DNA from 4 places in the Cupriavidus sp. HE11 genome. Region 2 is predicted to be linked to each of the others. Evidence: predicted binding sites of a transcription regulator. Region 2 holds the regulator's gene; each other region holds the start of a gene.
The links. The regulator FliA, encoded in region 2, starts transcription of late flagellar genes. The targets are predictions, from matches to a motif close to CTAAAGTTTNNNNNNNNNNNGCCGNTA.

Region 1: a site for FliA is predicted at 1,565-1,591, ahead of ACOABP_RS04875 (YjfB family protein). Genes of this name have one in related genera too.
Region 3: a site for FliA is predicted at 4,054-4,080, ahead of fliD (flagellar filament capping protein FliD). Genes of this name have one in related genera too.
Region 4: a site for FliA is predicted at 5,759-5,785, ahead of ACOABP_RS26050 (FliC/FljB family flagellin). Genes of this name have one in related genera too.

What each region holds. Positions count from the first base shown of each region.
Region 1 is NZ_CP184464.1:1,038,841-1,046,320, forward strand. It holds gene ACOABP_RS04865 (riboflavin synthase) at 1-218, shown strand, start outside; gene ACOABP_RS04870 (alpha/beta fold hydrolase) at 337-1,191, opposite strand; gene ACOABP_RS04875 (YjfB family protein) at 1,301-1,489, opposite strand; gene ACOABP_RS04880 (CaiB/BaiF CoA transferase family protein) at 1,623-2,654, opposite strand; gene ribBA (bifunctional 3,4-dihydroxy-2-butanone-4-phosphate synthase/GTP cyclohydrolase II) at 2,933-4,048, shown strand; gene ribH (6,7-dimethyl-8-ribityllumazine synthase) at 4,150-4,659, shown strand; gene nusB (transcription antitermination factor NusB) at 4,652-5,167, shown strand; gene ACOABP_RS04900 (pyridoxal phosphate-dependent aminotransferase) at 5,290-6,471, shown strand; gene ACOABP_RS04905 (lytic transglycosylase domain-containing protein) at 6,568-7,480, opposite strand, start outside.
Region 2 is NZ_CP184465.1:1,713,179-1,720,658, reverse strand. It holds gene paoC (aldehyde oxidoreductase molybdenum-binding subunit PaoC) at 1-1,715, opposite strand, end outside; gene ACOABP_RS25015 (FAD binding domain-containing protein) at 1,712-2,671, opposite strand; gene paoA (aldehyde dehydrogenase iron-sulfur subunit PaoA) at 2,668-3,324, opposite strand; gene ACOABP_RS25005 (flagellar protein FlhE) at 3,613-4,071, opposite strand; gene ACOABP_RS25000 (RNA polymerase sigma factor FliA) at 4,071-4,787, opposite strand; gene ACOABP_RS24995 (MinD/ParA family ATP-binding protein) at 4,897-5,706, opposite strand; gene flhF (flagellar biosynthesis protein FlhF) at 5,719-7,480, opposite strand, start outside.
Region 3 is NZ_CP184465.1:1,287,762-1,295,241, forward strand. It holds gene ACOABP_RS23110 (PAS domain S-box protein) at 1-367, opposite strand, end outside; gene ACOABP_RS23115 (methyl-accepting chemotaxis protein) at 711-2,270, shown strand; gene fliD (flagellar filament capping protein FliD) at 2,522-3,979, opposite strand; gene ACOABP_RS23125 (YkgJ family cysteine cluster protein) at 4,162-4,986, opposite strand; gene ACOABP_RS23130 (MetQ/NlpA family ABC transporter substrate-binding protein) at 5,061-5,741, opposite strand; gene ACOABP_RS23135 (formylglycine-generating enzyme family protein) at 5,851-6,876, opposite strand; gene ACOABP_RS23140 (arylsulfatase) at 6,884-7,480, opposite strand, start outside.
Region 4 is NZ_CP184465.1:1,936,521-1,944,000, reverse strand. It holds gene ACOABP_RS26080 (MDR family MFS transporter) at 1-650, opposite strand, end outside; gene ACOABP_RS26075 (LysR substrate-binding domain-containing protein) at 829-1,485, opposite strand; partial or broken gene ACOABP_RS26070 (helix-turn-helix domain-containing protein) at 1,576-1,716, shown strand; gene ACOABP_RS26065 (DMT family transporter) at 1,848-2,351, shown strand; gene ACOABP_RS26060 (methyl-accepting chemotaxis protein) at 2,348-4,333, opposite strand; gene ACOABP_RS26055 (RNA chaperone Hfq) at 5,286-5,606, shown strand; gene ACOABP_RS26050 (FliC/FljB family flagellin) at 5,883-7,073, shown strand; gene ACOABP_RS26045 (flagellar protein FlaG) at 7,200-7,480, shown strand, end outside.

The DNA.
Region 1 (7,480 bases), on a different replicon from region 2:
CGGTGGTGGTGAATGGCGTCTCGCTGACCGTCAACAGCGTCAGCGACGGGGCCGACGGCTGCGAGTTCTCGATCAACCTGATCCCGCATACAGTGGAAGTGACCACGCTCAACGAACTGGCCCCGGCCAAGCGCGTGAACCTGGAAATCGACCTGATCGCGCGATATGTGGAACGGATGCTGTCGGCGTCCGACGGGGTGGCCAAGCCGGCGATCTGAACGGCACGCGCCGTGGCCAGCCCGGGCGCCCGCCCCGGCTGGCGCTCGCCAGGGAACACGGCCGGCACCACACCTGGCATCCGGCCGGCACGCATCGTCAGGCGCCTCATCCGGCACTTCACTCGTCGCCCTTCGTCCCGACCGTCTCGGTCACCTTGCGCGTGGCGATCCAGTCGCCGATGGCCAGCATCACGGGCCGCTCGCGACCGGCAAAGCCGTGTTGCGAGAACGCTTCGCACGGCTCACCACGCACGCCCTTCGCGCCTTGCACCGTGATCAGCGGAATGCTGCCGTGGCGCGCGGCGATGGTGCGATATTGGGTCAGTGGACAGGGGTCATCCTGGTGATGAACGAACAGCTGGTCCACATGCGCGGCAGTCCAGTCGAAATCCCACATCGCCAGGCCGTGCACCGGTCCCCGGCCCCGTCCGGCGCGCGGATCGGTGAACGTTGACGTATGAACGGCGCCGTCGATCCGGCCATCGAGCTTGCGGGCCAGGAATGCGCTGGATACCGTGCCGTAGCTCGTACCGATCAGGTAGACCTTGCTGACGCCCTGGTCCGCCTTGAGCTTGTCGATGGCCGCGCCGATGTCGGCGGCGTACTGGTCCGACTCGCGGTAGCTGTCATCGCAATTCGTCCAGCGGTCCTTGGGACAATCCACCAGTACCGTCATGACACTGTCGCTGACCAGATGCCGGCGCGCGCGGACCAGAAAATTCCCGCGCAACTGGAATTCCGGTGCGCCACCGGCCTGCGCTTCCACCCTCAGCACCCCGGGATAACCGGGGAACAGCAAGGCGGCGGTCGTCGGCTTCGACCCAGGTTTCTTGCTGACCACGAGAACGAGTTCCGTGCCGCGTGGCAGGCTGACAGTGACGATACTTTCGTCCAGCGCCGCTTCCTGTGCGGACGCCGCCAGCCCCAGACAGAGTCCCCCCATGGCCAGGGCATATCGGATGGCTCGCAGCATGATTCCCCTCCTCGACGCATTTTTCTTAAATTACCGTCCATCAAAAGGCAAACGGCCTCCAGCCAGCATAGCGGAGGCCGTTTGCGCCGGCGCCAACGGCGCGCCGGACTTACACCTTGATGTCGATGTTGTTGCCCAGATGCGGCGGATTACTGCCGCCGGAGACGGCCGGCGCCGACTGGAGCAGCTGGGTCATGCTCTGCGCCTGCAGGTCCAGCGTCTTGCGCAGCATCAGCAGCGCGACCGGATCGCTGCCGGCATCGGCTGCGCCCAGCGAACTGACGAGAGAAGTCACCATAGGAATTACCTGACGAGTTGATCAAAAGTGCGACCGCACGGCGCGTACGACTGCGCCATGACGCCGCATCCGTATTGTCGGCACCCATAACAAGAGCTTTAATCATCTCTTCTATTGATCAACGACCCGGACTTCAGGCATCGGGCGCCAGAAACCTGGGCGCGCCAGCCGTATCCAGAGTGCCGTCCTCGCGCTCCACGAACAGGCCCCTCGCAACGTTGTGCGGATGCCGGGCCGCCTGGGCAATACTGAGCACCGGCGCGTAGCACACGTCCGTCCCGCCCAGCAGGCCGTCCCAGTGGGCGCGTGGCTGGCTCAGGAACAGCGCCGTGAAGCGCGCCTTGAGGGCGGGCCAGGCGGCGTGGTCATACTGGCTTGCCGGATCGATGTCTTCCAGGCCCAGTTTCGTCAGCAGCAACGCGTAGAACTGCGGCTCCAGGGCGCCGATCGTGATGAATTCGCCATCGGCGCAGGCGTAGACATCGTAGAAGGGCGACTGATGGAACGGGCTGGGCTGGTCTCCGTCCAGCTGGCCGTTGTTGCGCACCCAGAGGGCGATGCTGCCGAGCATCGCCACCATGTCGACAATGGCACCGTCCACCACGCGGCCACGGCCCGTGGCGCGGGCGTCAAGCATGGCGCAGACCATGCCGAAGGCCAGCCCCAGCGCGCCACCCGCGTCGCCCAGCACCGTGGGCGGGGTGATCGGCGCCTGACCGGGCCGCGCCGCCAGCGACAGCATGCCAGTGAGCGCGACGTAGTTCAGGTCATGTCCGGCGGTCTGCGCCAGCGGCCCGGTCTGGCCCCAGCCTGTCATGCGCCCGTACACCAGCGCGGGATTGCGGGCGGCGCAGTCGGCCGGGCCCAGCCCCAGCCGCTCCATCACGCCAGGCCGGTTGCCTTCGATCAGGCCATCGGCCATGCCGACCAGGCGCAGGGCCTCGGCCAGGTCGGCCGGCTGCTTCAGGTCCAGCGGCACGATGGTCTTGCCGCGCCTGAGCGGGCTAAGCTTGCTGCCGCCCAGCTGGTCGGCCACGGCCGTGCGCTGGCGCCTGGCGATGACTGTGACCTCGGCGCCCATGTCGGCCAGCATCCGGCCAGCCAGCGGCCCGGGACCGAGGCCTTCGAACTCGACAATACGGATGCCCTGCAGTGGTGGATGCATCTGATATCTCCCAGTGATCTGGCCGGCCGTCCCGAAGTCTGGCGGCGCAACCCTTCCGATATGCCGCCTTGCTCACATTCCCGCAACCCGGACCAACCCGGACCCTGCTGCCGGCGGTCGGGGCCGCCCCTGAAGCCGGGGCATCGTCGAACGGCATGGCGTACAATAGCGGCCTTGATTTCGCCGGTCTCGCGGCATCCGCGCCGGCCCTGCCCGCCTGACTGCTTGTCCGATTGCTCGCATCCGCACCCGCCCCTCATTGAACGCCGTCCCAAGCCATGACTATCGCCCGTACTGAAGACATCATTGCCGACATTCGCGCCGGCCGCATGGTCATCCTCGTTGACGAGGAAGACCGCGAGAACGAGGGGGATCTGGTCCTGGCGGCCGACTTCGTGACGCCCGAAGCCATCAACTTCATGGCGAAGTACGGCCGCGGCCTGATCTGCCTGACGCTGACCGCCGAGCGCTGCCGCCAGCTTGAGCTGTATCCGATGGTGTCGCGCAACGGCACCGTGCACGGCACGAACTTCACGGTATCGATCGAGGCCGCCGAGGGCGTGACCACAGGCATCTCGGCCGCCGACCGCTCGCGCACCGTGCAGGCCGCCGTGGCCCGCGATGCCAAGGCCTCCGACCTCGTACAGCCGGGCCATATCTTCCCGCTGACGGCCCAGCCCGGCGGCGTGCTGATCCGCGCCGGCCATACCGAAGCCGGCTGCGACCTGGGCGCACTGGCCGGCCTGACCCCGGCGGCGGTGATCTGCGAGATCATGAAGGACGATGGCACGATGGCGCGCCTGCCCGACCTGATCGAATTCGCACGCGAACACGACCTGAAGATCGGCACGATCGCTGACCTGATTCACTACCGCAGCCGTACCGAGAGCATTATCGAACGCACGGGCGAGCGCGACATGCAGACGCCGTGGGGCAAGTTCCGCAGCGTCATGTACCGCGACAAGCCGTCGGGCCGCGCCCATCTGGCGCTGGTCAAGGGCCAGCCGCATCCGGATACGGCAACCCTGGTGCGCGTGCACGAGCCGCTGTCGGTGCTGGACCTGCTGGAAGCCGGCCGCACCACGCACTCGTGGAGCCTGCCGGCGGCCCTGGAAACGCTGCACGGCGCCGAACAGGGCGTGATGGTGCTGCTGAACTGCGGCGACGCGCCCGAGCAGCTGTTCGAACAGTTTGCCGCGCTGGACGCCCCGCACAACCGCCCGCGCCGCAAGCCCGACCTGCGCACGTACGGCGTGGGCGCCCAGATCCTGCGCGATATCGGCGTGGGCAAGATGCGCGTGCTGGGCTCGCCGCGCAAGATGCCGAGCATGACCGGTTACGATCTGGAAATCGTCGGCTGCCAGCCCATGGATGGCGAGCCGAATTGCGATTGAACGCGATTGAAGGCGACTGAACGAAGCACCCGCCCGCGGTACGGAATCACGCGGCACCGGCATTCCTGCCGATGCCTGACCGAATGAATGGAGAACTGACAATGGATCACGGCTTCTACGAGAGCAACCTCGACGGTGAAGGCCTGCGCATCGGTATTGTGCAAGCCCGTTTCAACGAGCCTGTCTGCGACGAGCTGCGCGAAGCCTGCACGGCGGAACTGGAAAAGCTCGGTGTCGAGGGCGAAGACACGCTGCTGGTGACCGTGCCTGGCGCGCTCGAAGTGCCGCTGGCCCTGCAGAAGATGGCCGAAAGCGGCCAGTTCGACGCCCTGATCGCACTGGGCGCCGTGGTGCGCGGCGAGACCTATCATTTCGAACTGGTCTCGAACGAATCGGGCGCCGGCATCACGCGCGTGGGCCTGGATTTCAACGTGCCCATCGCCAACGGCATCCTGACCGTCGACACCGACGCGCAGGCGCATGCCCGCACGCGCGAAAAGGGCCGTGACTGCGCCCGCACCGCCGTGGAAATGGCCAACCTGGTCGTCGCGCTGGACTCCCTGCGCGAGAACGACGGCCGCGATGAAGATGACGAGGAAGATGATGAGTAATGCCCCCGATAACGGCGACGCGCAAGACGCCGCCGGCAAGCCGGCCGGCGCCAAGGCGCGCACCGAACCCAAGGCACCGCCCAAGAGCGCGCGCCGCCGGTCCCGGGAACTGGCCCTGCAAGGCCTGTATCAGTGGCTGCTGAATCGCAACGATATTGGTGCGATTCAGGCCCACCTGCATGACGCGCAAGGCTTCAACAAGGCCGATCGCGAGCATTTCGACGCGCTACTGGGCGGCGCCGTACGCGAGGAAGCGCGCCTGACGGCCGCCTTCGAGCCGTTCCTGGACCGTACCGTCGACGAACTGTCGCCGGTGGAACGCGCCGCCCTGCTGGTGGGCAGCTACGAGCTGGTGCACTGCCTGGACATCCCGTACAAGGTCGTCATCAACGAAGCCGTGGAACTGACCAAGACCTTCGGCGGCGTGGAAGGCTACAAGTACGTGAATGGCGTGCTCGACAAGCTGGCCGCCCAGGTGCGCGCGCCCGAGGTGGCAGCGCGCCGCTAAACACGCATCCACTGACTGGATGTTGCAATCCGGCGTCCGGCATCCCATGATGCCAGTCACCGGCATGACACCCGCTCCGGCGGGTGTTTTTGTTTCAACCCTGTGCTTTCGTCCCTATCGCCATGGACTACCAGCGTATCGCCACCGCTTCCCGACTTGCCAACATCGAGGCCTTCCACGTGATGGAACTGGCCAAGCAGGCCGCCGAGCTTGAACGTGCCGGCCGGCACATCATCCACATGGGCATTGGCGAGCCCGATTTCACGGCCGCCGCGCCCGTCATCCACGCGGCCGAGGCCGCGATGCGGCGCGGCGTGACGCAGTACACCGGCGCCCTGGGCATTCACTCGCTGCGCGAGGCCATTGCCGGCTACTACAAGACCGCCTACGGGCTGGATATCCCCGAGCGGCGCGTGATCGTCACGGCCGGTGCCTCGGGCGCGCTGCTGCTGGCCTGCGCGGTGCTGGTGGAAATCGGCGCCGAAGTGCTGATGCCGGACCCAAGCTACCCGTGCAACCGCCATTTCGTGGCGGCGTTCGACGGCCAGGCGAAAATGATCCCGAGCGGCCCGGCGGAGCGCTTCCAGCTGACGGCCGCCCAGGTGGCAGCCCATTGGGGCGAAAAGACGCGCGGCGTGCTGCTGGCATCGCCATCGAACCCGACCGGCACGTCGATCCTGCCTGACGAGCTCAAGGCCATCCTGGCAGAAGTGCGCGAGCGCCGCGGCTTCGCCATCCTCGACGAGATCTACCAGGGCCTGTCGTACGATGCCCCACCCGTCTCGGCACTGGCGCTCGACGACAATGTGATCACCGTCAACAGCTTCTCGAAGTACTTCAACATGACCGGCTGGCGGCTTGGCTGGCTGGTGGTGCCCGATGCGCTGGTGCCGGCGTTCGAGAAGGTGGCGCAGAACCTGTTCATCTGCGCATCGGCGGTGGCCCAGCATGCGGCCGTAGCCTGCTTCTCGCCCGAGGCGCTGGCAATCTACGACGAGCGCAAGGCCGAATTCCATCGGCGCCGCGACGCGATCCTGCCCGCGCTTGAAGCGCTAGGGCTGCGCGTGCCGGTGAAGCCCGACGGCGCGTTCTATGTCTACGCCGACTGCCGCCACGTGAACCACCCGGCCGCGGGCGACGCCGACAAGCTGACGCAGGCCATCCTGCACGATGCCGGTGTGGTGATGGTGCCGGGCACGGACTTCGGCCCGCATACGGCGCGCGACTACATCCGGATCTCGTATGCGACGTCGATGGCCAATATCGAGGAAGCGATGGACCGCATGCATCATTTCCTGCGCTAGGTCTTATCCGGGCAGCGGACGCGGACCTGCACCGGAAAAACAGAAAGGCACCCCGAGGGGTGCCTTTCTTCTTGCAGGATCGAACCGACCGGAGGGTCAGGCCGCCTGCGCGGTATTGCCGGAGGCTTCCAGCTTTTCGCCGTTCTGGTGATGCTCGGCCTGCGTCTTGGCATCGCCGGCTGCCGTGGCCGGAAGGCCAAGCAGCGCGCGCAGACGCGCCCGTTCGGCCAGCACCTTGGCGCCATAGCCGCCGTCGGTGTTGGTCGTGGCACCCACGTAGTACTTCAGGCCGCCCTCGATCGAACCGGCTCGGGCGATGCAGTCCTTCAGCACCAGCGCACCGATCTTGATGTTGGCGTACGGATTCAGCGCGGCGGTCACGCCGCCCACGGCCTCGTACTTGTCCTGATGGACCTTGGTCATCACCTGCATCAGGCCCTGCGCCCCGACGCCGCTTTCGGCGTACGGATTGAAGCTGGACTCGATGGCGATCACGCCCAGGATCAGCAGCGGATCGATACCGACCTCGCGACCAGTCATGTAGGCAGCCTTGACCAGCTGGGCGGTCGCCTGGCTGGCCACGCGGTACTTGCGCGCGATGTACTCCGCCACGGCGGCCTGTTCGCGTGCCGATCCCAGCGCGCTCGTATTACGCGCGTCCAGCGCCACGCGCTGCACCGGAATCTGGGCAGCCAGGTGCGCCACCGACGGAACCTTGCCCGCAGGGGTCTGGCTCCATTCGTCGACGCCCGACACGGTCGGCAGGCCCTTGGCCGTTGCCGGCACTGCGGCCAGCAGCCTTGCAGCGGCGGCGTCAGCCGACATGGCCGGCACCGAGGTGCTTGCCACCGTGTGCACCGTATTCGCCGCTTCGGCATTCGCCACGGCGGCGTCCACCAGCACGGCAGGCGCTTCATTGCCCGCCAGTGCCCCGGCGAGCGACGTCCGCCATTGCTGGCTGACAGTGAGGGTGACCGCTGCGGCCACCGACAACACCCCGAGACTGTTC
Region 2 (7,480 bases):
AACTCGATGGCATCCTCGGCGGACACCCCCGCGAACTGCGCCAGCGGCACGCTGCGTCCGCCAGCGCGCACCTGCCCACCCTCGAATACCGCGTCTTCGGCCTTCAGGCCCGCGCGCCCGGCCACGGTCTGGCGCAGCTTCGCGCAGGCCGCATAGACGCCCGACGAGGAACTGTTGCCGCCCCACTGGCCGCCCGACCCCGACGATACCGGGAAGGCCGAATCGCCAAGCCGCACGACCACGCGGTCTAGCGGCACGCCCATCATCTCGGCAGCGGTCTGCGCGATGATCGTGTAGCTGCCGGTGCCGATATCGGTCATGTCGGTTTCCACCACGACCATCCCGCTGGAATCGATGCTGGCCCGCGCGCCCGACCTGGTCACCAGGTTGTTCCGGAACGCCGACGCCATGCCCATGCCAACCAGCCACTGCCCTTCGCGCATCGACCCCGGCTGCGGATTGCGGCGGCTCCAGCCAAAGCGCTCGGCACCCAGGCGCAGGCATTCGACGAAGTGGCGTTGCGAGAATGGCCGCTCGGGCTTCTCGGGGTCGACCTGCGTGTCGTTGAGGATGCGGAACTGCACCGGGTCCATGCCGAGCTTCACCGCCATCTCGTCCATGGCGATTTCCAGCGCCATCAGCCCTGGCGCCTCGCCCGGCGCGCGCATCGCGTTGCCTTCGGGCATGTCCAGCGTGGCAAGCCGCATCGACGTCATGCGATTGGCGCCGGCATAGAGCAGGCGCGTCTGCATCACGGCTGTCTCGGGCTGGCCGCCTTCGAGATCGCCAGACCAGCTCTCGTGGCCGATGGCCGTGATCTTGCCGTCGCGATTGGCGCCAATGCGAATGCGCTGGATGGTGGCGGGCCGGTGCGTGGTGTTGTTGGGCATCAGCGGGCGCGTCAGGGCCACCTTGACCGGCCGGTGCACGGCGCGTGCGCCCAGCACGGCCAGCAGAGATTCGGCGCGCAGGAACAGCTTGCCGCCAAAACCCCCGCCGATGAAGGGCGAAACGATGCGCACCCTTTCCTTCGGAATGCCCAGCGTCGTCGCCATATCCTCGTGCGCCCACGCCACCATCTGGTTCGATGTCCAGACCGTGACCTTGTCACCCGACCAGGCCGCCATCGACGCATGCGGCTCCATCATGCAGTGCGACTGATCGGGCGTGGTGTAGCGGGCGTCCAGCTGCACCGGAGCCGCCGCAAACGCGCCCGCGAAGTCGCCCACCGCCGTATCCGGATTCGCGTCCTTCCTGGGCTTGCTGGCCCAGCAGCACGCATCTTCCAGGTCGAAGCGGCCCTTCTCCGGCGCATAGTCCACGCGAATCAGCTGCGCGGCTGCGCGGGCCTGCTCGAACGTGTCGGCCACCACCAGCGCGATAGCCTGGTGATAGTGCTGGATCTCGGGGCCGCCCAGCAGCCTGGCGGTATTGCGCTTGCCCTTGCCCAGCTTGCCGGCGTTCTGCGCGGTGACGATGGCCAGCACGCCGGGTGCGCGGCGCGCATCGTCCAGATGCATGGCGCGGATGCGACCCTTGCCGATGCCTGCACCCACCACGTAGCCATAGGCGGGGTTCGGGGCTACCTCGTGCCATTCATAGGCATAGGTGGCCGTGCCGGTGGTCTTGCGCGCGCCGTCGATGCGGTCCACCGCCTGCCCGACCACGCGGCCAGCGTCGATGGGATTGGTAGTGGCCGGTGTGTCGAATTTCATGGCTTGGCCCCGTTTGCCTGCGTGATCACGGCGGCCAGCGTGCGCCGCACCAGTTGCACCTTGAACGCGTTGTCGGGCTGCGGTGTGGCGCCGTCCAGCAACCGCTGCGTGACGGCCGTGGGTCCGTGCGGCAGTTCGGCATCGGCGGCATCCAACCGCCACGGCTTGTGGGCCACGCCGCCCAGGGCGACCCGCCCCGTGCCATCGCGCTGCAGGATCGCCGCGACCGAGACCAGCGCAAACGCATACGACGCACGGTCGCGCACCTTGCGATAGAGCTGCGTGCCACCAACCGGAGGCGGCAGCGTCACCGCCGTGATCAGTTCGCCGCGTTCGAGCACTGTTTCGATATGCGGCGTATCGCCGGGCAGACGATGGAAATCGGCAATCGGGATGACGCGGTGCGCGCCATTGGCACGCACCGTCTCCACGCTGGCATCCAGCACGCGCATTGCCACGGCCATGTCGCTGGGATGCGTGGCAATGCACGCGTTGCTGCCGCCGATCACGGCCAGCTGCCGGCTGAAGCCGCCAATCGCCGCGCAGCCGCTGCCCGGCTGGCGCTTGTTGCACGGCTGGGCCGTGTCGTAGAAATACGGACAGCGCGTGCGCTGCAGCAGGTTGCCGGCTGTGGTGGCGCGGTTGCGCAGCTGGCCGGACGCGCCCGCCAGCAACGCACGCGACAGCACGCCGTAATCGCGCCGCACGCGCGGGTCGGCGGCCAGGTCGGTATTGCGCACCAGCGCGCCGATGCGCAGTCCGCCTTGCTGCAATGGCTCGATCTTGTCCAGCGCCAGGCCGTTCACGTCGATCAGATGCATCGGCGATTCGATGCCAAGCTTCATCAGGTCGAGCAGGTTGGTGCCGCCGGCGATAAAGCGGGCACCCGGCGTCTTCATCGCGGCTGCCGCCGCATCGGCGGGCGTCGCCACGCGCTCATAGGTAAAGGGGTTCATGTCTGGCTCCCCGCGACCTCGGTAATGGCATCGAGGATGTTCGAATACGCGCCGCAGCGGCAGATATTGCCGCTCATCCGCTCGCGGATTTCTCCTGGCGACAGGTGCGGCCGCGCGTTCAGGTCTGGCGTGACGTGGCTCGGGATACCGGCGCGTACCTCGTCGAGCACGGCGACCGCCGAGCAGATCTGGCCCGGCGTGCAATAGCCGCACTGGTAGCCGTCATGCTTGACGAAGGCCACCTGCATCGGATGCATGTTGTTCGGCGTGCCGAGCCCTTCCACCGTGGTGATCCGGGCCCCCTCGTGCATGACCGCCAGGGTCAGGCATGAATTGAGACGCCGGCCATCGACAATCACCGTACAGGCGCCGCACTGGCCGTGGTCGCAGCCCTTCTTGGTGCCGGACAGGTGCAGGTGTTCGCGCAGCGCATCCAGCAGGGTGGTGCGCGTGTCTAGCGTCAGCGAGCGCGGTTGCCCGTTGACGATGAACGATACGTTGGAAGCCACCGGCTTCAGGGCGGCGGGCGTTACCGCCGATGCGGGCGCAGTGACGGAGGCGGCCCCTGCGGGCAAGGCGGCGGCACTCACCGAAGCCGCGCCTGCCATCACGAATTCCCGCCGCGAAAGCTTGATGTCGCTGAAATCTTCCATGTCGCTGGATCCTTTCTGGCTGACAGATGACGGACAGACGATGGCAACGTGGCGGGACTTGCACGTAGGAATTACATGGCGCCAGCGGGCATTGCAGACACAATGCCGCCGTAAATATGCACACCGATTGCACAGGGAACAGATGTCACGCTTGCCGCACGTTGCCAGGGCGGAAAGGCGCATGAAGCGTGCCACCGGCGGCACGGGCGCCAGCGGCAAGGCGGGAGACCTGCGGGAAGATCGGCGTGGATCGGGTCGGCCAGGGATGGCCGGTGAAAACTCGGGATCTCAGCGGTAGCTGACGGTCACCTCGTTGCTGCGGCCCTGGAGCATCGGCGTGAGTCCGCCCTGGCCCGGTACGCGATACGCAAAGACAAAGCCCTTGGTGGCATCGTCGCCGACAAAGGCATCGGTCTTGCCCTCGGCGCCCGTCAGCAGCACGCAGCGGTCGGCATTGCACAGATATGCCTGCAGGTCCACGGGCGGCGTGCGCGTGAAGCTGTAGCGCCAGCGCACGGACGTAATGCGGCCCATGGCCTGCGGCATCGTTGCCAGCGGCACCACGGGCGAAGACAGGGCACGCTGGCCCTTGTTCGTGATCTGCGGCCCTACCGACGATGCCGTCCACGCAAAGCGCGAGCCGGTCAGTTCATAGGTGGCTTTCGTGAAGACCGGAGCGTAGGTCTGCGCGTGGGCTGCCACTGGACCCATCGCGCACAGCACGGCCAGGACCAGGGCGCGTCGCATCACAGCATCCCGCGCAGCTGGGTGCGCAGGCGGCCGATGGCCTGGCTGCGGATCTGGCACACGCGCGATTCGGTCACTTCCAGCACCGCGCCGATCTCGCGCAGGTTCAGTTCCTGGTCGTAGCACAGCGACAGCACCAGCTTCTCGCGCTCGGGCAGCTTGTCGATGGCGCGGATCAGCGCCTCGCGCATGCCCGATTCCATCAGCACGGTCAGCGGGTTGGCATCGTCGGTGACACCCAGATGGCGATCGAGGAAGTCCTCCTCGCCCGAGCGCTCGAAATCCTCGTAGTGCAGCAGCTGGCAGCCATAGACCTCGTTGAGCAGCTCCTGGTATTCCTCGAGCGGCATCTCCAGTTCCTTGGCCACCTCGGAATCGATCGGCGTGCGGCCAAGCTTCTGCTCCAGCTGGCGCTGCGTGCGCTCGATCTTGCGCGTGAACTGGCGCAGGCTGCGCGATTGCCAGTCGTTGGCGCGCACCTCGTCGAGCATGGCGCCGCGAATGCGCTGGCTTGCGTAGGTCTCGAACCGGGCGCCATGGTTGTCTTCATAGCGCTTGGCGGCGTCGAGCAGGCCGATCATGCCGGCCTGTATCAGGTCGTCGATCTGCACGCTGGCGGGCAGCTTGGCCGCCAGCTGCAGCGCAATGCGCCGCACCAGTGGCGCGTGTGACTTGACCACATCCGCCTGCTCGAGCTTTCCCTGAATCGTATACATGGTGGAACTCTCGTTAAATGCTTACTGTTTGTGCCAGCGCCGGAGAGGCTGAGAATCGGCGGCTGGCAGGCTGAGTTTCCGGTCTTGTCGAGACTTCTTGTTCTTGCGTTTATGCGGCAACGGCCGAGGCCATTCCCAGGGACGATGCTTCGTGACGCAGCGGCCATGCGCCGATACTGCTGGCGATGTGCCGCAACGCACCGGTGGCCGCGGCGGCGGGGTACGCCTCCACCACGCACCGTCCCAGCTGGAGCGCACGCGCCACCAGCGGATCCATCGGCAGGTACCCTGCCAGGCTGGCCTCCACGCCCAGATACTGGCTCGCGGTGCGGGCCAGGTTGCGCGCGAGCGCCGTGACCGTTCCTTCCGCTGCCGCCAGGTTGACGACCAGCTGGAAATGACGGCATGCGTATTCGTGATGCAGCCGCTTGATGCATGCATAGGCGGCGGTGATCGACGTGGCCTCGGGGCGCATGACGATCACAAAGTTGTGGGCCATGCCTGCCAGCGGCGACAGCGCGCCGGTGATATCGCGGCGGGCATCGACCAGCATCGAGCGCACGTCAGGCAGTCGCGCCGCCAGCGCCCGTTCGTCGGGGCGGGCGGCAATCGCTCCTGCCTGCAATACGGCAATGCCGCTGGCACCGCGCGTGCCGGCCGCAACGGCCAGCGGCGCACGGCCGTCCAGTACATCGGCCAGCGTGGCGACCGGCGCGGCACCGGCCGGGCGCATTGCCCGAGCGCCGTACATGTCTTCGTCCACCAGCAGCACGCGCTCGCCCTGCATCGACAGCGCATTGGCCAGGCCCAGCGCCACCGTGGTGGTGCCGACACCCTGCTCCGCGCCCACCACGGCGATGCGCCGCGTGACGCGCGGTGCCAGCAGGCGGCGCAGGCTTTCGGCCTGATCGGAGGCCATCGTGTTCAACGCTTACTCCCCGGCGGCCGCAAGCTGCGGCGTGTCTTCGATGGCGACCAGCGCGTCCATGGTGTCCATGGCTTGCATCGCATGCATTGCGGATGCCGCCGGCTCCGGTGCATCTTCGATCATCGGCATGGCCGCTGCCATGCCGCGGCCCGGGTAGTTTTCGAGCACGTCGAGCAGTGCCAGCAGACGGCCCATGCCCTCGTTGAGGACGGCGCCCGGCACCGGCGCATTGACGCGTGCCGAAGCCCGGCCGGCCAGGCGCGACAGGAATGCCGGCGCGGTGGGCGTGGGCGTGTGTTGCAGGCGCAGCGCGGTCAGGCCCAGCTGTACGGCCACCATGCCGGCGCACAGCGATGCATCGGCATCGCCTTCCTGCGCGAAGTGCTCCACGGCGTGGCGCAGCGTGCGGAACTGTTCCTCGGCGGCGACCGTCCAGTGCAGCCAGCGCGCCACTTGCGACGCGTCGTCAGCCAGCGCCGGATCGCACAGCGCGTATTCCACGGACAGCGTGTCGGCGGTTTCGTGATCGACCATGCGCGACACCACCAGGCAGGCCTCGATGCCGGCCTCGGCGCCATTGCCGCGGCCACGCGCGGCAGTACGCACCTGGCCTTCGGGAATGCGGACCAGGCAGTGCGCCAGCCAGTGCGCGGCGGCGCGATCGCGGCAGGTCACGTCGCCCACCGCGTGGAACGTCAGCGAATCGGCAACGGTATCGAGCTTGTTGGCCAGGCCATCGGCAATCACGCGCGTGGTCTTGCGCGTGCCGGCCACCCAGCGCTCGCCCAGTTGTTGCCAGCGTGCCAGCGTGGCGGTGCCGGGCAACGAGGTATTCAGGTTGACCACGGTACGGGCGGCGGCCAGCGTGGCACGCACGGTGGCGGCTTCGGCATCGGCCTCGGCTTCGGTCAGCGACTGGCGCGCACGGCCCACCGGCACCACGGTGCTGGCGAGCGGCATGCCGTCGCGGTCGGCCAGCCACAGCGTGTGCTGCATCATCTGCGGCGCGCGGCGCCCCTGCACGGTCTGGGCCACGCTCTGCGTGACGGCCAGCACGTAGCGCTCGCACGCACGGCTGGCATCGCGGCACATGGCCAGGCGAACCTGCTGCACCATCGGGCGCAGCGCCGACACGCCGGCCGTGCGATGCTGCCAGAGCTGGCGGGCCACGTCGAAGCCGTACTGGGCCGCGTTGAGTTCGTCGACGCAAACCCCGACGGCATTGGCGCTGTCGGTCAGCGAACGCAGCATGTCGTCCGCGCCGCTACGTTCGGTCTTGTTCGGCGCGGCCGTCTCGACGGCGCCCGCCTGGCGGCGCGCCACGTCGGCGTCATTGAACAGCGAGCCACGGCGCGGCGTCAGGAACGCGCGCTCGACCAGGGCGCTCCCCTGTGCCAGTTCCAGGTGTTCCGGCACGCGCTGGCCGGTGGATGCATAGAACACGGGCAGGCGGTGGCGGATCACCACGTCCAGCACCGAGCCCAGGTGCGTGGCTTCGTCGAGCTTGCTGATGATGCAGCCGTCGATGCCACCGGCGGCGCCGGCAGCGTCGTTACGATAGGCATGCACCACTTCGTTGAGTGTATCGCCGTGCGCCGCGCCGTTGAGCAGCAGCACGCGCTGCATCGGCGCCTGCACACCGGCCAGCATGCCGATCTGGTCGGACAGGCTGCGGTCGCGCTGGCTCATGCCCACCGTATCGATGATGACCAGGTGCTTGTCCTTCATGGCCGACAGCGCGAAGCGCAGGTCGGCGGCGTCCTTC
Region 3 (7,480 bases), 430 kb from region 2:
CGCAGGCCGGCTGCCGCAACGCCGTCACATCACGCGCAAAGCCCATGCGCAACTGATGCGTATCGAGCCAGTTGGCCTGCCATGCCAGATAGATCGCCCGGCCATCGCGATGCTGATAGCGGTTTTCGAACCCAATCCGGTCCCGCCCGGCCAGCACCTGCGCCGCTTCCTTCAGCGTGCGGTCCCGGTCGCCAGGCAGCACGAGTTCGATGATAGGTTGTCCGATGACGTCGGACGGCGCAAAGCCCAGCGTCTCCGCGCAATGCACGTTGACGTAGCGAACGATGCCGCCCCGGTCCACCAGGAATACGGTTTCCGGCGCTTCGTCCGCCAGGGTGAGGATAGCGTCTTCGGTCAATCGCTCCATGCCTCTATCCACTCAGTCCGCTCTATCCGCTCTGCCCACTCGTGCCCCGCTCGCAATCCGCGCCGTGTGCTTTCGCGGCATTGTGCCGATCCGCTGTCGCTGCGTCAGATTCGACGAATCTGGAGATACTGCCATAGCCAGACACCGCCCGGGAGGTCATTGGCGGTGCAGATACTGCCACGTGGTTCGTGTCACCGCCATAAAGCGGCGCCCTCTTCACTATTCCCATATTGGTAGCAATCCTCAATCAAGTTTCCGCCGTGGACGGCCGTTAGCGCCGCTCATAGAGAGGACGTCTCGAAAAGCGCCCCGACGATCAACGAAGCGAAATGGAGGAGATGGGATGTTGCAAGAATTGAGTCTGAGAAAGAAGCTCATGCTGCCGCTGGTGCTGAGCTGGGTCTGCCTGCTGGCCATCACGTTGTGGAACGTCTGGCAGATGCGCGAACAGCGGCTGCAGGATCGCAAGGTCGCCCTGGAGCAGGTTACCGACACCGCCAATTCAGTGGTTGCCGAATACGAGGCCATGGCCCGTGCCGGCAAGATCAGCGCCGAAGACGCACAGAAGCAGGCCATCGACCGCGTGCGCGCCATGCGCTTTGGCGCCGACGGCTACTTCACCATCATGCGCTCCGACACCGTGGTGCTGATGCATGCCATCAAGGCCGAACTCAACGGCAAGAACATGTCCGACATGAAGGATGCCAACGGCGTCTACCTGTTCCGCGACATCGCACAGATCGGCAAGACCACCGGCAAGGGATTCATCGAATACCTGTGGCCCAAGCCGGGCGCCGATGCCCCGCAGCCCAAGCTCAGCTATACGCTGAACTTCAGGCCGTGGGACTGGAACTTCATTGCCGGCCTGTACCTGGACGACATCCAGGCCGAATTCCGCACCGCCCTCTGGAAGGCGCTGGCCTGGCTGGTTGCCGTGGGCGCGCTGATGAGCGTGGTCATGGTGCGCATCTCGATCAGCCTGCAGCGGCAGCTTGGCGGCGAGCCGGCACTGACCTCCAGGATCGCCGCGCGTATCGCCGACGGCGACCTGGGCACCCATGTGGAGACCGCACCCCACGACCGCGACAGCGTGCTCTACAACATGCAGCAGATGCAGGCGCGCCTGACCGGCGCCATCGGTCAGATTCGCGGATCGGCCGACTCCATTGCCGGCGCCGCGCGCCAGATCGCGGCTGGCAACGTCGACCTGTCGCGCCGCAGCGAGGAACAGGCTGCCTCGCTGGAAGAAACCGCCGCCAGCATGGAGGAACTGACCAGCACCGTGCGCCAGAGCGCCGATAACGCACGCCAGGCCGCCCACCTGGCCGAAGGCGCATCGGACATCGCCGTGCGCGGCGGCGAGATCGTGCACAAGGTGGTGGAAACCATGGGCGAGATCAAGGCCGCATCGGGCAAGGTGGTGGACATCATCGGCGTGATCGAAGGCATCGCGTTTCAGACCAACATCCTGGCGCTGAACGCTGCCGTGGAGGCCGCCCGCGCCGGCGAACAGGGCCGCGGCTTTGCCGTGGTGGCCGGCGAGGTGCGCAGCCTGGCGCAACGCTCCGCCACCGCCGCCAAGGAGATCAAGGCACTGATCGACAATTCCGCGCAGCGCGTGGAAGACGGCGCCACGCTGGTGGAAGGCGCCGGCAAGGCCATGGAAGAAATCGTCGGCGCCGTGAAGCGCGTGACCGACCTGATGGGCGAAATGCGCGCGGCCACCGAAGAACAGACCGGCGGCATCGAGCAGGTCAACCAGGCCGTATCCCAGATGGACCAGATGGCGCAGCAGAACGCCGCACTGGTGGAAGAAGCCACAGCGGCCGCGGCATCGCTGGAAGACCAGGCCGATGCCCTGCACCGCGCGGTAGGACAGTTCCGGTTGGCGGGTGCGTTGTAGGAAGGAGGAAGTCCGAAGAGAAACGCGTAACAGCGTTATAGCAATCTAGCCAGACCTTCCGGCCCGCAGCGATGCGGGCCGTTTTGTTTGATGTGCGGAGGGTGGGCTATTTCGATTTCATCGGGAAGTCGGTCGGGGCGGATCGACGCGTGGCACAAAGCCACCCTCTCCGATTGGCCTACCCAAAACAAAAAAGGGCGATAGCCGAAGCCATCGCCCTTCCCCGCCCCCAGGCGCGAGCCTGAAGTGTCTTACTTCTTCGAGTTCGTCAGTGCCTGGAACTGCTGCGTCAGGTAGTTCTTCGTGTTGTTCATCTGCGCCACCGCCAGGTCGAGCTGGGTGAACTGCTTGCGATAGCGTTCGATCTTTGCATCGATGCGGACGCTCATGTCCTCGTAGCGCTTCTCGATGTCCTTCATGCTGCGCTCGATGCCGCTGGTGACCGAGCCGATCGGGCCGCTCTCGCCCGTCATGCGGTCCACCGCCTCGGACAGCCGGCGGCCGAAGCCACCGGTGGTGCCGTCGCCCGCGAACAGCTGCGTCACGGTGGGCAGGTTGTCCTTCAGCGCGGCGTCCAGCTTCTTGCTGTCGATAGCCATCGTGCCGTCTTTCTGCATCGACACGCCGATTGCGGCCAGCATGGTCGGTGCCTTGTCCGGCATACCCGCTTCAGGCGTGTTCAGCACGGCGCGGATGGTCGTCTGGATGCCGCGGATCGAGGTGTCGCCGTTGAGCGCGCCCTTGGTCAGCGCCTTGGTGTCGAACGCCGTCAGCGACTTGATCGTCGACTGGATGTTGTTGTAGGCGGTCACCATCGCCTGGATGGAGTTCTTGATGCTGTCGGTGTCCTGCGTCATCGACAGCGACGTGGTGCCGGTCTTCTTGAGCGTCATGGTCACGCCCTGCGCGGCATCGACCACGGTGTTGCTCGTGCTGGTGATGGCGATGCCATTGACGGTCAGCGCTGCATTGGTGGCGCGCAGCGTTTCCTTCATCGCGTTCGAACCCGGCGTAGCCGGGTCGTAGCCCGCCACGCCCTGCAACTCGGGCGACGAGCCCGTGATGCGCATGCTCATCGTCTCGCCGGTCTTGTCCGACGTGAGGATCAGGCGGTACGGCGAGGCGCTGCCATCGTTGATGATGCTTGCCTTGACGCCGATGCCGGCCTTGTTGATGGCGTCGCGGATGTCCTGCAGCGACCCCTTGCCCGGCTCGATGGTGACCGTCCGGGGGTTGGGCACGTCCGTGGTGGCCGCATTGGGGTTGAACCCGGGGCTCACATAGGTGCCGCTGGCTTCATCCCAGCCGGTGGTCGTGCCGAACTCGAACGTCAGCGTGCCGGAGCCGATCTGCACGTCCTGCTTGGCATATCCGTTGCCGGCCAGCGACTGGGCCTGCGCCAGGCGCGTCACGTTGACGCTGAGGTCGCTGGGTACGGCATTGGCGCCGGTGGTCACCGTCATGATGTCGGTGTTGCCCACGGCGGACTTGACCGCGCCGAACGTGTCCCGGTTCATCAGCGCCTTGGCCGTGGCCTGGAAGCTGGTGAGCATGCTCTTGACGGTGCCATAGGCGGTCAAGCGCGTCTGGAAGGCCGAGTGCTGGTTGTCCAGCGACTTCAACGGCGCGCGCTCGGCTTCGGACAGCTTGTCCAGCAATGTGGACAACTCGAGGTTGGCCCCAACCCCGAGGGAGGAAATCGATGCCATGTTTTGTGCCCTTCTTCTTGTTCGTTTCTTTGTCACCCAGGCGCTGCGTCGCCTGAATGTCCTGACATCCACGTTTACGTCGGCCGAATGTGGTTCTTTAGGCTTTTTGATACAGAAACGATACAAAGACGATACGAAGAGGGGCTACATCCGATACATGAGCCTTATGCGGCACAAAACTGTCAGTGCGCCAGACGTTGGCCCAGCGCGGACAAGGCGGCGTCGAATTGCCGGAGTTGCGCTGTCATCGGTTTGTCATCGGCGCGGCGCCGGGCCAGGGCGGCGTTGACCGATACGGCAATCAGCTGGCGCTGGGCCGTGATGTAGCCCAGGCAACGGGCGCGCGCCTCGGGACCGCCATCGGCCAGCACGGCCAGCACCGGCACCAGTGGCAGCGTCCGGTATCCGGCAAACGGGATCGATTCGATGCCGCGCGACTGGCCCAGCAGCTCGGGCATCAGCAGGCGGTACACGGCATCGCCCCAGTGGCGCTTGTCCTGGGCCTCGTCATCGCGGCGCCGCGACAGGGCCGTCGCGTATTCGGGGTTGGCAACCGCACCTGCCGCAACCAGCGGGATCGCGTCAGGTGGCAAGGGGACCGGCGGCATGATGGACACGCAGTCGGCGCCGATATCGTGCTCGCCGCCCCGTCGCTTGGCGGCCAGTGACACGACCTGGAGCCGGTCGGGCACCCACGCATCGAGCGGTACCATGGCGCAGATGGACGGCCGCGTGGCGTGGATCGTGCAACGGCCATCATCGGCCAGCGCCGGACAGCGGCCGCGCGACGGATAGTCGATGGCCTGCGTGGCGATCATCAGCGTGTTGCCATCGGGCAGCGGATGACCCTGACGGCGTGCCAGCGCGGCAAACGCCGCCACGTCGTCGGCAGTGACTTCCACGATATGCCCGCCCACCACATGCCGCGTGCCCGCGCGGGGCGGCCGCACACGCCGCAGCGACAGCGCGCCGATAAAGCGGCCGGCATGGCGGAACAGCTCGTCCATGCTCATCAGCGGCGGGGAATTGCAGCACTTGCCGCACGCGGTGCAATGAAAGCCGGCCGCCACGGGCGCCCGGTCTACCATGGCCGGCGTACCGAATCATTGAAGCGTGTCAGGATGAACGACTTCACCGCCGGGGAATGCAGCGCCTTCACCGTCGGCGCCACCCAGTCCGCCCGGCAATCGGCCGCGCGGACTGCCAGCACGTTGGCCCACGGGACACGGGCATCCTCGATGCCCAGCGCGTCGCGCGCAGGCGCCAGGCCCGCGGCATCCGCCGCCGCATAGGGCAGCGCCACCAGCGCGCTGCGGCGCAATGCGGCGGGCAGCCGCTGAACCGGCAGGCGTTCGAACCGCAGCTTGCGCGGATTGTCGACGATGTCACTGACCTGCGGCTGCAGGCCAGCCTCGCCATCGATGCGGATCAGCCCATGGTTTTGCAGCAGCAGCAGCGCGCGCCCCTGATCGGCACGGTTCGCCGGGATGGCGATGACCGCGTTGACGGGCACCTGGCGCAGCGCCGCGATCTTGTCCGCGTACAGTCCCATCGGATAGGTCACCGTGTACGCCACCGTGCAGGCCGATGCATCGCCCGCCAGTGACTGGCCGTCGTCCGCAATCGACGCATCGATGCGTCGTGCGTGCAGCGCCTTGCGTACCTCGGCGAGGCTGGGCAACGATATGGCCTGCAGCTGCACGGCACCGCCTTCGTTCGATGCCGACGCGGCGCCCACAAGTTCGCGGTCACTTTGGGTCACAACCCCGATGCGCACGACCGGCCGCGTTTTGGCCTGAGTTCCGGCCGCTGCCCCGGCCCACACCGGCAGCTGCAGCGCACAGACGCAGCCTATCCCCAGCAGCAGCGCCTTAACCATCGCGCAGCACCGTCCGGAAGCCGATATGCGATGTCGGCAGGTCGCGCTCGGCGGGCTCGCGCGCCGATGCCCGGTAGCGCACGCAGAAGTCTGGCGCGCACAGGAACGAGCCGCCCTTGATGACGGCCACGCGTGGATCGCGCGGCTGGCCCGATCGGCCAGACAACGCCGCCACGAATGCGGTATCGCCATTGGCGTGCGACTGGCGCGGCCCCGTGTAGGGATCGGCGGTCCATTCCCACGCGTTGGCAATCATGTCGTAGAGGCCGAAGGCGTTTGCCGCATAGCACCCGACCGGCGCCAGACCTTCGAAGCCGTCGCGGGCACTGTTCAGCACGGGAAACACGCCTTGCCAGTAGTTGGCCGTTGGCGTGCCGTCCGCACTGTTCGGCGCGGTCTCCAGGGCCGCACCGGTCTGCCCGGCCTTGGCCGCGTACTCCCATTCGTCCTCGGTCGGCAACTCGCGGCCCAGCCACTGCGCGTAGGCGCGCGCATCGGCCTGCGTCACCAGCGTCACCGGCTGGTTGTCCTTGCCATCGATCGTGGACGCCGGGCCCGACGGATGCCGCCAGTCGGCCCCACGCACCATCGACCACCACGCATAGGGCCGCTGCTGCAGTTCGTCGCCCGTCGGCTTGTGGAACACCACGGCCTCGCCGGCGCGCTCCGCGTCGGTCCGATAGCCAGTGGCCTGCACAAAGGCGGCGAACTGCGCGTTGGTCACCTCGGTGCGGTCGATCCAGAAGCTGCCCACGCGCGTCTTGCCCGCGGGCCGCTCGTCAGGATAGCCAAGCATGGTTCCCGGCACGAACTCGCCGCCGCGCACGTGCGCCATGCCCGCCGTGCCCTGCCTGCGCCAGTCGTCGGGCAGACCCGTGTACGCGGCGCACTGGCGCGGCGAACCAAGCGCCACCGCGCCGTGCAGCGGCACGGCCCGTACCGCCAGCGTTGCCGCCAGCCCCGCCACAAACGCGGCGCCGGCGATTTTCCACAGTCGATGAAATCGGAGCAGTGCCACGGCCGCCTCAGTAGATCATGCCCGGGACTTTCGGCAGCACCGCGCCGACCGCCTTGGCATAGTCGTTCCACTTCGCCTTGAGATCCGCCACCACGTCGGGCCGCTGCACGGCGACGTCGTTGGTCTCGCCGCGATCCGCGCGGATATCGAACAGCTGCCATTCGCCGTTGGCCGGTCCGAACGGCGGCTCGATCCACGTGGCCTTCCAGTTGTCGGCATAGACATAGGTGCGGCCATACAGCTCTTCCGCAAACGTGGTGCGTGCGGGGCCGGTGGCCTTGCCTTGAAGCGTCGGCAGCAGCGACAGCCCGGTGATCGGATACACGTTGCGGCCGTCGTACACCACCTTGCCCGCATTGCGGTTGACCCCCTTGCTGTCATAGAGCGGCGCAGCCGGCGTGCTGGGCGCGGCAACGCCGGCGATGTCCAGGAACGTGGGCGCCAGGTCCACCACATGCGTGAAGGCATTGAGCTGCGCCGACTGCTGGGCGGGTGCGCTGCCGGGCAGCTTCACGATGGTCGGCACCGAGTGACCGCCCTCGGCCGGGAACGACTTCCAGAGGCGGAACGGCGTGGCACTGACCTCCGCCCAGCGCTGGCCGTA
Region 4 (7,480 bases), 220 kb from region 2:
CCGAACAGCAGCGCGCCAAAGTAGTCGATCTTGTGCTTGCGGCCGCTGACCGGCAGGTGGCGCAGCGCGCGCCGCACTACAACCAGCGCAATCAGCGACAGCGGAATGTTGATCCAGAAAATCCAGCGCCACGACAGGAAGTGCGCCAGGTAGCCGCCAATCACCGGCCCCGCCATGCTGGCCACGGCCCATACGCCGCTGACATAGCCCTGGTACTTGCCACGTTCGCGCAGCGGCACCACGTCGGCGATAGTGGCCTGCGACACCGAGATCAGTCCGCCGCCGCCCAGGCCCTGCAGGATGCGGGCGATGATCAGCATCGGCATGGTCGTAGCCAGCGCGCAGGCGATCGATGCCAGCAGGAACAGGATGATCGAGAACGTCAGCACCGAGCGGCGCCCGAGCACGTCGGACAGCTTGCCGTAGATCGGCGTCACCACCGTCGACGCCACCAGGTAGGCGGAAATCACCCAGGCCATGTCCTCGAAGCCATTGAGCTGCAGCGCGATGTCCGGCAGCACCACGGCCACGATCGACTGTTCGAGCGCGCCTAGCAGGATGGCGAGCATCAGGCCGAAGATAACCTGCATGACAGGAACGTCAGCCGGAGGGGCGTCGGGGGAAAGCCGGGATGAGGGCGCTGCGGACATGGTGTGGCCTGGCTGGCAGATGAAGGCCCGGACGGGCTTCGCTGCTCTTTTGTCGGGTAAAGGAGAGCGGCTATTTTAGGCGACTGCTGAAGACCGCGCTTGTCGATTCCCTTTCAACGCTGCCTTCCTGGCCCGGTTTCGACGCCAAAAAGCGACACCATCATCACTTGATCGGCAGTTATCCACAGCAGGCACGTACTGCCTGGCGCAACCATCGGTGGGCGGGATCGGTTTCGCGCCGCGCATGCCAGGCCTGCTGGAACGGCACGGACGGCAGTTGCACCGGGGGTTCGAAGGCCCGCAGCGCCGGCTGCGCGGGTGCGGCAGACAGCGTCCGCGCGGCCACGGTCAGGATCAGGTCGGTGCCGGCCACCACGTCGAGCGCCGCGCTCCAGTGCGGCAGCACAACCGCCACATGGCGGTCCAGGCCCGCTGCCGCCAGGGCCACATCGATATCGCTTGGCGCATCGAGCCGCATCGCCACCAGCACGTGGGGGCGCGCCAGCCACGCCTCGCGCGCCAGGCCACCGTCTGCGGGCAGCGTGGCGCGGTCTCCCACGCTGGTGTAGTGGTCCTCGAAAAGCAGGTCGGCGCCGATATCGCGCGGCAGATGCGGAAACACACCCAGCGCGAGATCGATCTCGCCATCGGCCAGCTTTGCCAGCATGGCTTCGCGGCTGGCCTGCACGGCGGCCAGATCGATGCCGGGCGCCTCCTGGCGCAGCCGGCGCACCAGCGACGGCAGGATGATGCGCGCGCCGTAGTCCGACAACGCCACGCGGAAGGTGCGCCGGGCCCAGGTAGATGCCAGCGGCGTGGCCAGGGGTGCCGTCATGTAAAGTCTCCGGTTCAAGAACGAAGCCCCATGGTGCCCGCGCTGCGGCCGCCAGGGAAATTCGCAATCCTTACCTGAGACATTCGCCGCATGGATGACCTGCGCCGCCTCGACATGAACCTGCTGCTGACGCTGCACGCGCTGCTGACGGAGCAGCACGTCACGCGCGCGGCCGTGCGGCTGCACAAGAGCCAGCCGGCGGTCAGCCACGCGCTGGCGCAGTTGCGCGATCGAAGGCCGAGACCCGCAGCAGGCCGTTGAGCTGGCTCAGTGCGTCTTCCAGCGGCGGCAGCAGTTCGCACGCCCGTGTTGTCAGCACCAGGCCGGCATCACGCCGCACCAGCAGGGGGTCGTCGAAAAGGATGCCGATGGGCATCGCGCTGATTGCGGGCGCCATGATCCCGTTCCAGGCCGGCACCAATGCCACGCTGGGCCGGTCGCTGGGCCATCCGCTGTGGGCCACGGTGCTGTCGCTGCTGCTGAGCTTGCTGGTGGTGCTGCCGGTGCTGTGGTGGATGCGCACGCCACCGCCGGCACTGGCCGGTGCCCTGCACGGGCCATGGTGGCAGTGGATTGGCGGCGTGTTCGGCGTGATCTACATCACCGCCGCACTGGTGCTGGCGCCCCGGGTGGGCGCCGCGAACTTCATCGTTGGCGTGGTGGCCGGCCAGATGCTGGCCTCGCTGCTGATCGATCAACTGGGGCTGGTGGGCCTGCCCAGCCGGCCCGCCACGTGGATGCGCGTGGCCGGCGTGGGACTGGTGCTGGCCGGGATGGCAGTCATGCAATGGCAACCATCCGGTACGGCAGCACAGGCGGGCGGCTCCGCTCCCGACGCCGCCTCGCTACGCAATCACCAGGGTTAGAACGTCTCCCAGTCGCCGGTATCGGCCGTCGCCGGCGCCGGTGCGGCGGCAGGACGACGACGAGCCGGCGTGCCCAGCACGGGTTCCTTGCGCTGATGCGTGACCGGCGAGCGCGCCGCGGCCGGCTTGGCCGCCTGGCGCGACAGCACGGGCTCGGCCTTGGGATTGCGCTGCACGGGCGGGCGGGCTGCGGCGGGCACGGCGGCGACACGAGACGTGGCCGGGGTCCGGGTCGGGACCGGGGCCGATGCGGCCGGCGCCGGCTTGGCGGGCTTCCTGGCGGGACTGGCGGAATGGGCGGGATTGCCGGTCCTGGCACGCCTTGCCGGCTCGGCTGCAGGCGCGGGCAGTGCCCGGGCTGGCTTTGCGGCAATGGCGCGTGCGGGACTGACAACTTCCACCATCGTCACGCGCGGCGTCGACAGGCGCCCGGCGGCGCGTTCAGCGGCGGCACTGCCGCCCTGCCCCAGGTCGAAACGCGCCACTTCGGTCACCAGGCCACCGGCCTGCTGCATCAGGCTTTCGGCGGCGGCGCTGGCCTCTTCCACCAGCGCGGCGTTCTGCTGCGTCACCGTTTCCATTTGCGTGATGGCAAGGCTGACCTGTTCGATGCCGGCGGTCTGCTCTTCGCTGGCCGACGAGATCTCGCCCATGATGTCCGTCACGCGGCGCACTGCGGTCACGATATCGTCCATCGTCTTGCCGGCCACTTCCACCTGCCTGGCGCCGTCCTGCACCTGGCGCACCGATCCATTGATCAGTTCGCCAATTTCCTTGGCCGCCGACGACGACCGCTGCGCCAGGCTGCGGACTTCGGCCGCCACCACGCTGAAGCCACGGCCCTGCTCACCGGCGCGAGCCGCTTCCACGGCAGCATTCAGCGCCAGGATATTGGTCTGGAATGCAATGCCCTCGATCACGCCGATGATTTCCGATACACGGGCTGACGACTTCGAAATGCCGTCCATCGTATCCACCACGCTACGCACCACGCGACCGCCTTCGGTAGCCACGTCCGACGCATTGACGGCAAGCTGGTTTGCCTGCCGCGCATTCTCGGCGTTCTGGCGCACCGTCGACGTCAGTTGCTCCATCGATGCCGCCGTCTGCTCCAGCGAGGCCGCCTGCTCTTCGGTACGCTGCGACAGATCGGTATTGCCGCTGGCGATTTCGCGGGCGGCGGTATCGATCGAACCGGCCGCCTGCTGGATGCCACGTACCAGCGTGCCCAGCTGACCGAAGGCACGCTCAAGCGCGCCGAGCATGCGGCCCATTTCATCCTGGCTGCGCACCTGGATCGCATGGCCGAGCTGACCCTGCGCCAGCGCTTCGGCCGCATCCAGCGCCTGGTGGGCCGGGCGCGTCACCGAGCGCGCCAGCCCCATGCCCAACAGCGCGGCAATGACAGCCGCCGCCGCCGACATGCCGATCAGCAGGTTGCGCGTGAATACATACTGCGCCGACGCCTCTTCGACCGCCGCCGTTGCCATCTTGCGGCCCAGTTCGGCAGCGCCGTCGAGCCTTTCGAAGTACGCTGCCTGGGCCGCGGGCAGCGTCACCACCAGCCCGGCACGGGCGCCGTCGAAGGCGCCGCCGCGCAGTTGCTGCATGACGAGGTCGAGCTGGCCGTTGTAGTTGGCGCGCACCTGCATCAATTCCTCGAACCTTGCCCTGGAATCGGCACTTGGTGATGTACGCATCACCTTACCCAGGTCTTCCAGCGTGGCGCTGACCTGTTCGCGGATCTTGCCGATCTTCCCGGCATTCTGTTCAGCCAGTGCCGGGTCTTCGGTCAGGGCGGCGTCGCGCACCAGGATGCCGATCGTCAGCACCTGCTCCTTCGCCAGTTTCAGATCCATCACACGCAGCAACCGTTGTTCCACGGCCTGATGCATCGCATCGTTCATGCCGCCCAGCGCCCTGACGCCCACTGTGGCCACCATGGCCAGCAACAGCACCACCACGGCAAATGCCAGCGACATCCGCGCGCCGATACCCAATTTCCGCAAGCCCATCTGTTCGTACCTTTCGTCTGTCCGGTTGTATTTGTACGAGCTGCATTCGCCCGAAGAGGGGCGTCGCACGGCCGGGTAACGGCAGGGCGCACAACGCACTTGAGCGAATAAATGAAATGGGGGGGAAAGTCGCTGCTCTTCCACAAATTGGGGGGGCAGCGCATGGCGTCTAATCTGCTCCACGCACTTCGATCCCGCCGCAAATGGGCGGGCGCGGCAGTCGCCGGCAAAACGGCGGATGGCAGCGAAGGACGCGGGCTCAAAAAAAAGAAGCCCACGCGCGGGGTGCTCGTAGGCTTTCAGGACTGCATAGCAGGGACCGGCTGTACCCGGGCCCCGAACCGCGAATATAAACCTGCTTACATGAGGTGTAAATCGCGCTTCTATCAGGGATTTCCCTGATAGCAGGTGTAACGCGTAGCGCACTCGTATGCCAAAAGTGACGGAGAGAGTCACTTTTATACTTATCGATGAATTACGGACGCTTCCCGGAAACCTTTAGCTGGCGCGGGTTGTGGCGGAGTCGCCGGTCTTTTCGTTCCGCGATGTAACGGTAAGTGCTACACGAATCACAAAAAAGCATCAACGGATTAAATAGAGCAAATCCTCTAGGCCCAGCCCCGCAGGGGGTTCGTCAACGCTTGTAAAACTTTGTTACTCTCCCGCCTGAAGTATTCCCCTTCTCTCCTGGCAGAGACGACCAAACCGGGCAGCCGGGCAGCGTTCTTCACTTTTCTGAAACGCCTGTCCGCTGCAATCATGTCGTCATGTCCCTGCACCGGCTCCGAGAGCGAATGTTTCAATTCTCGCCGCGATCAGGCTGCACCGGACGTCACTTTTAGTGCGACGCCGCTCAACATGCCTGGTCATCGGACCGTTGTCAGCCGCCAGAACCCTCGCGGGCTCTTCCGGAGAAGTTGTGAAGAAGGAAATCAAGGCTCCCAGACCCAGCAGAAAGCTGCAGCAGTTGCAGTTCGCCGCGCACAGCGCCAGCCGTGCCGCGGTGGTCGTGCATCTGTCGAATGGCACACGCCTCAGCGGCATCGTGCTGGCGTCGGACAATTACATGATCCTGCTCGGGCGTACGGCCGAGGATCCCACCCCGACGCTGATCTACAAGCGCGCCATCACCGTGGTGACGCCCGCCCACGCGTCGACCGACACCGTGGCGATGCTGGACGCCGAGGCGTCGCCGGATTTCGTGCGCATCTTCATTCCGCGCACCCGCAAGCGCCGCTGAGCCCCCGGGCCGGCGGGCCGGGCCACCAGTTGGCCGCCTGCCATGCCGCGTCCATATCTATATATATAGAGGGCCACAACGGGCGGGATTGCCCAGCGTGCATCCGCCATACACCAGATCGGGCTACGCCCGCAACTCGCGCAAAAGTCACTCTAAAGTCTTCCCACCCACGGTCGATAACCTTTGCAACGGAGGCACTCTACGCCCTGCACTGCAGGCAGCCAACGTTACGGCACCCGCCGGAATGCCTAAAACATTGCAAATAGGAGTCGTACCATGGCGCAAGTCATCAACACCAACATTCTGTCGCTGCAAACGCAGAGCAACCTGAACACGTCGCAATCGTCGCTGAACAGCGCGATCCAACGTCTGTCGTCGGGCCTGCGCATCAACAGCGCCAAGGACGATGCTGCTGGTCAAGCCATCGCCAACCGTTTCACCGCCAACATCAAGGGCCTGACGCAAGCTTCGCGTAACGCCAACGACGGTATCTCGATCGCTCAAACGACCGAAGGCGCGCTGAGCGAAGTCAACAACAACCTGCAACGTGTCCGTGAACTGTCGGTGCAAGCCGCCAACGGCACGAACTCGTCGTCGGACCTGAAGTCGATCCAGGACGAAATCAAGCAACGTCTGTCGGAAATCGACCGCGTGTCGGCTCAGACCCAGTTCAACGGCGTGAAGGTCCTGGCCAAGGATCAAAACATGTCGATCCAGGTTGGTGCCAACGACAGCGAAACGATTTCGATCGCCCTGAAGCAAATCACGTCGAAGACCCTGGGCGTTGCCGGCTTCAGCGTTGCTGGCCCGCAAGGCGCCACGACTGCCATCGACAGCACGGCGGCTCAGGCTGCCCTGGGTTCCGCCACCCCGGTGACGGCCGCTTCGGCTGCTGGTGTTGCCAACGCCGACATCCAGCGCGCTCTGGGCCTGGGCACCGGCGCTTCGGTGAACTCGCAATCCGTCGTGTCCGACTCGAAGGGCAACTGGTTCGTGCAAGTGAGCATGAACGGCCTGACCGCTTCCGACGACGCCGCTCTGAGCTCGAAGGGCTTCGCTGGCAACGGCACGGCTACCTCGATGACGATGTACATCGCCGTCAAGCCGAGCGACGCTTCGGTCACCGGTTCGACCGCCGGCTTCACGCTGACCGGTTCGTCGCTGCAAGCTTCGGACTTCCAGCAAGCTGCCACGACCAACCCGCTGGCCACGCTGGACAAGGCCCTGGCAACGGTTGACAACCTGCGCTCGAGCCTGGGTGCTGTGCAAAACCGCTTCGAGTCGACGATCAACAACCTGAGCACGACGGTGAACAACCTGTCGGCCTCGCGTTCGCGCATCGAAGACGCTGACTACGCAACGGAAGTGTCGAACATGACCCGCGCGCAGATCCTGCAACAAGCTGGTACGTCGGTTCTGTCGCAAGCGAACCAGACCACGCAAAACGTGCTGTCGCTGCTGCGTTAATCGCCGCGCCGCAAGAAACCGGGCCGCAAGGCCCGGTTTTTTTGCCGGAGTGTTTTGCAGGCAGACCACTGCCTGCAAAGCATTTCAACCGTAGTGTTCTTCCTGCCCTACTGGACGGAGCTGACCATGGCATCCACTCAACCCGTTTCCATGCCGGCGGCACGCATTTCCGCCGAACCCGCGGCCGTTGGCCCGGCACCCTCCGTGCCGGCCCTGGCCGCTGCCGCCGTTCGTCCGGCGGCTGCCGCCCAGAACATGGATGCCCATGCCGGCTCGGGCGATACGCCGCCCAGCATGACGGCGGCGGTCGAGGAGCTGGTCGACGTGCTCAAGACCACGTCGATCGGCCTGCGGTTCGAGATCGACGACACCACCCACCGCGTGATTACCAAGGTTGTGGACAAGGA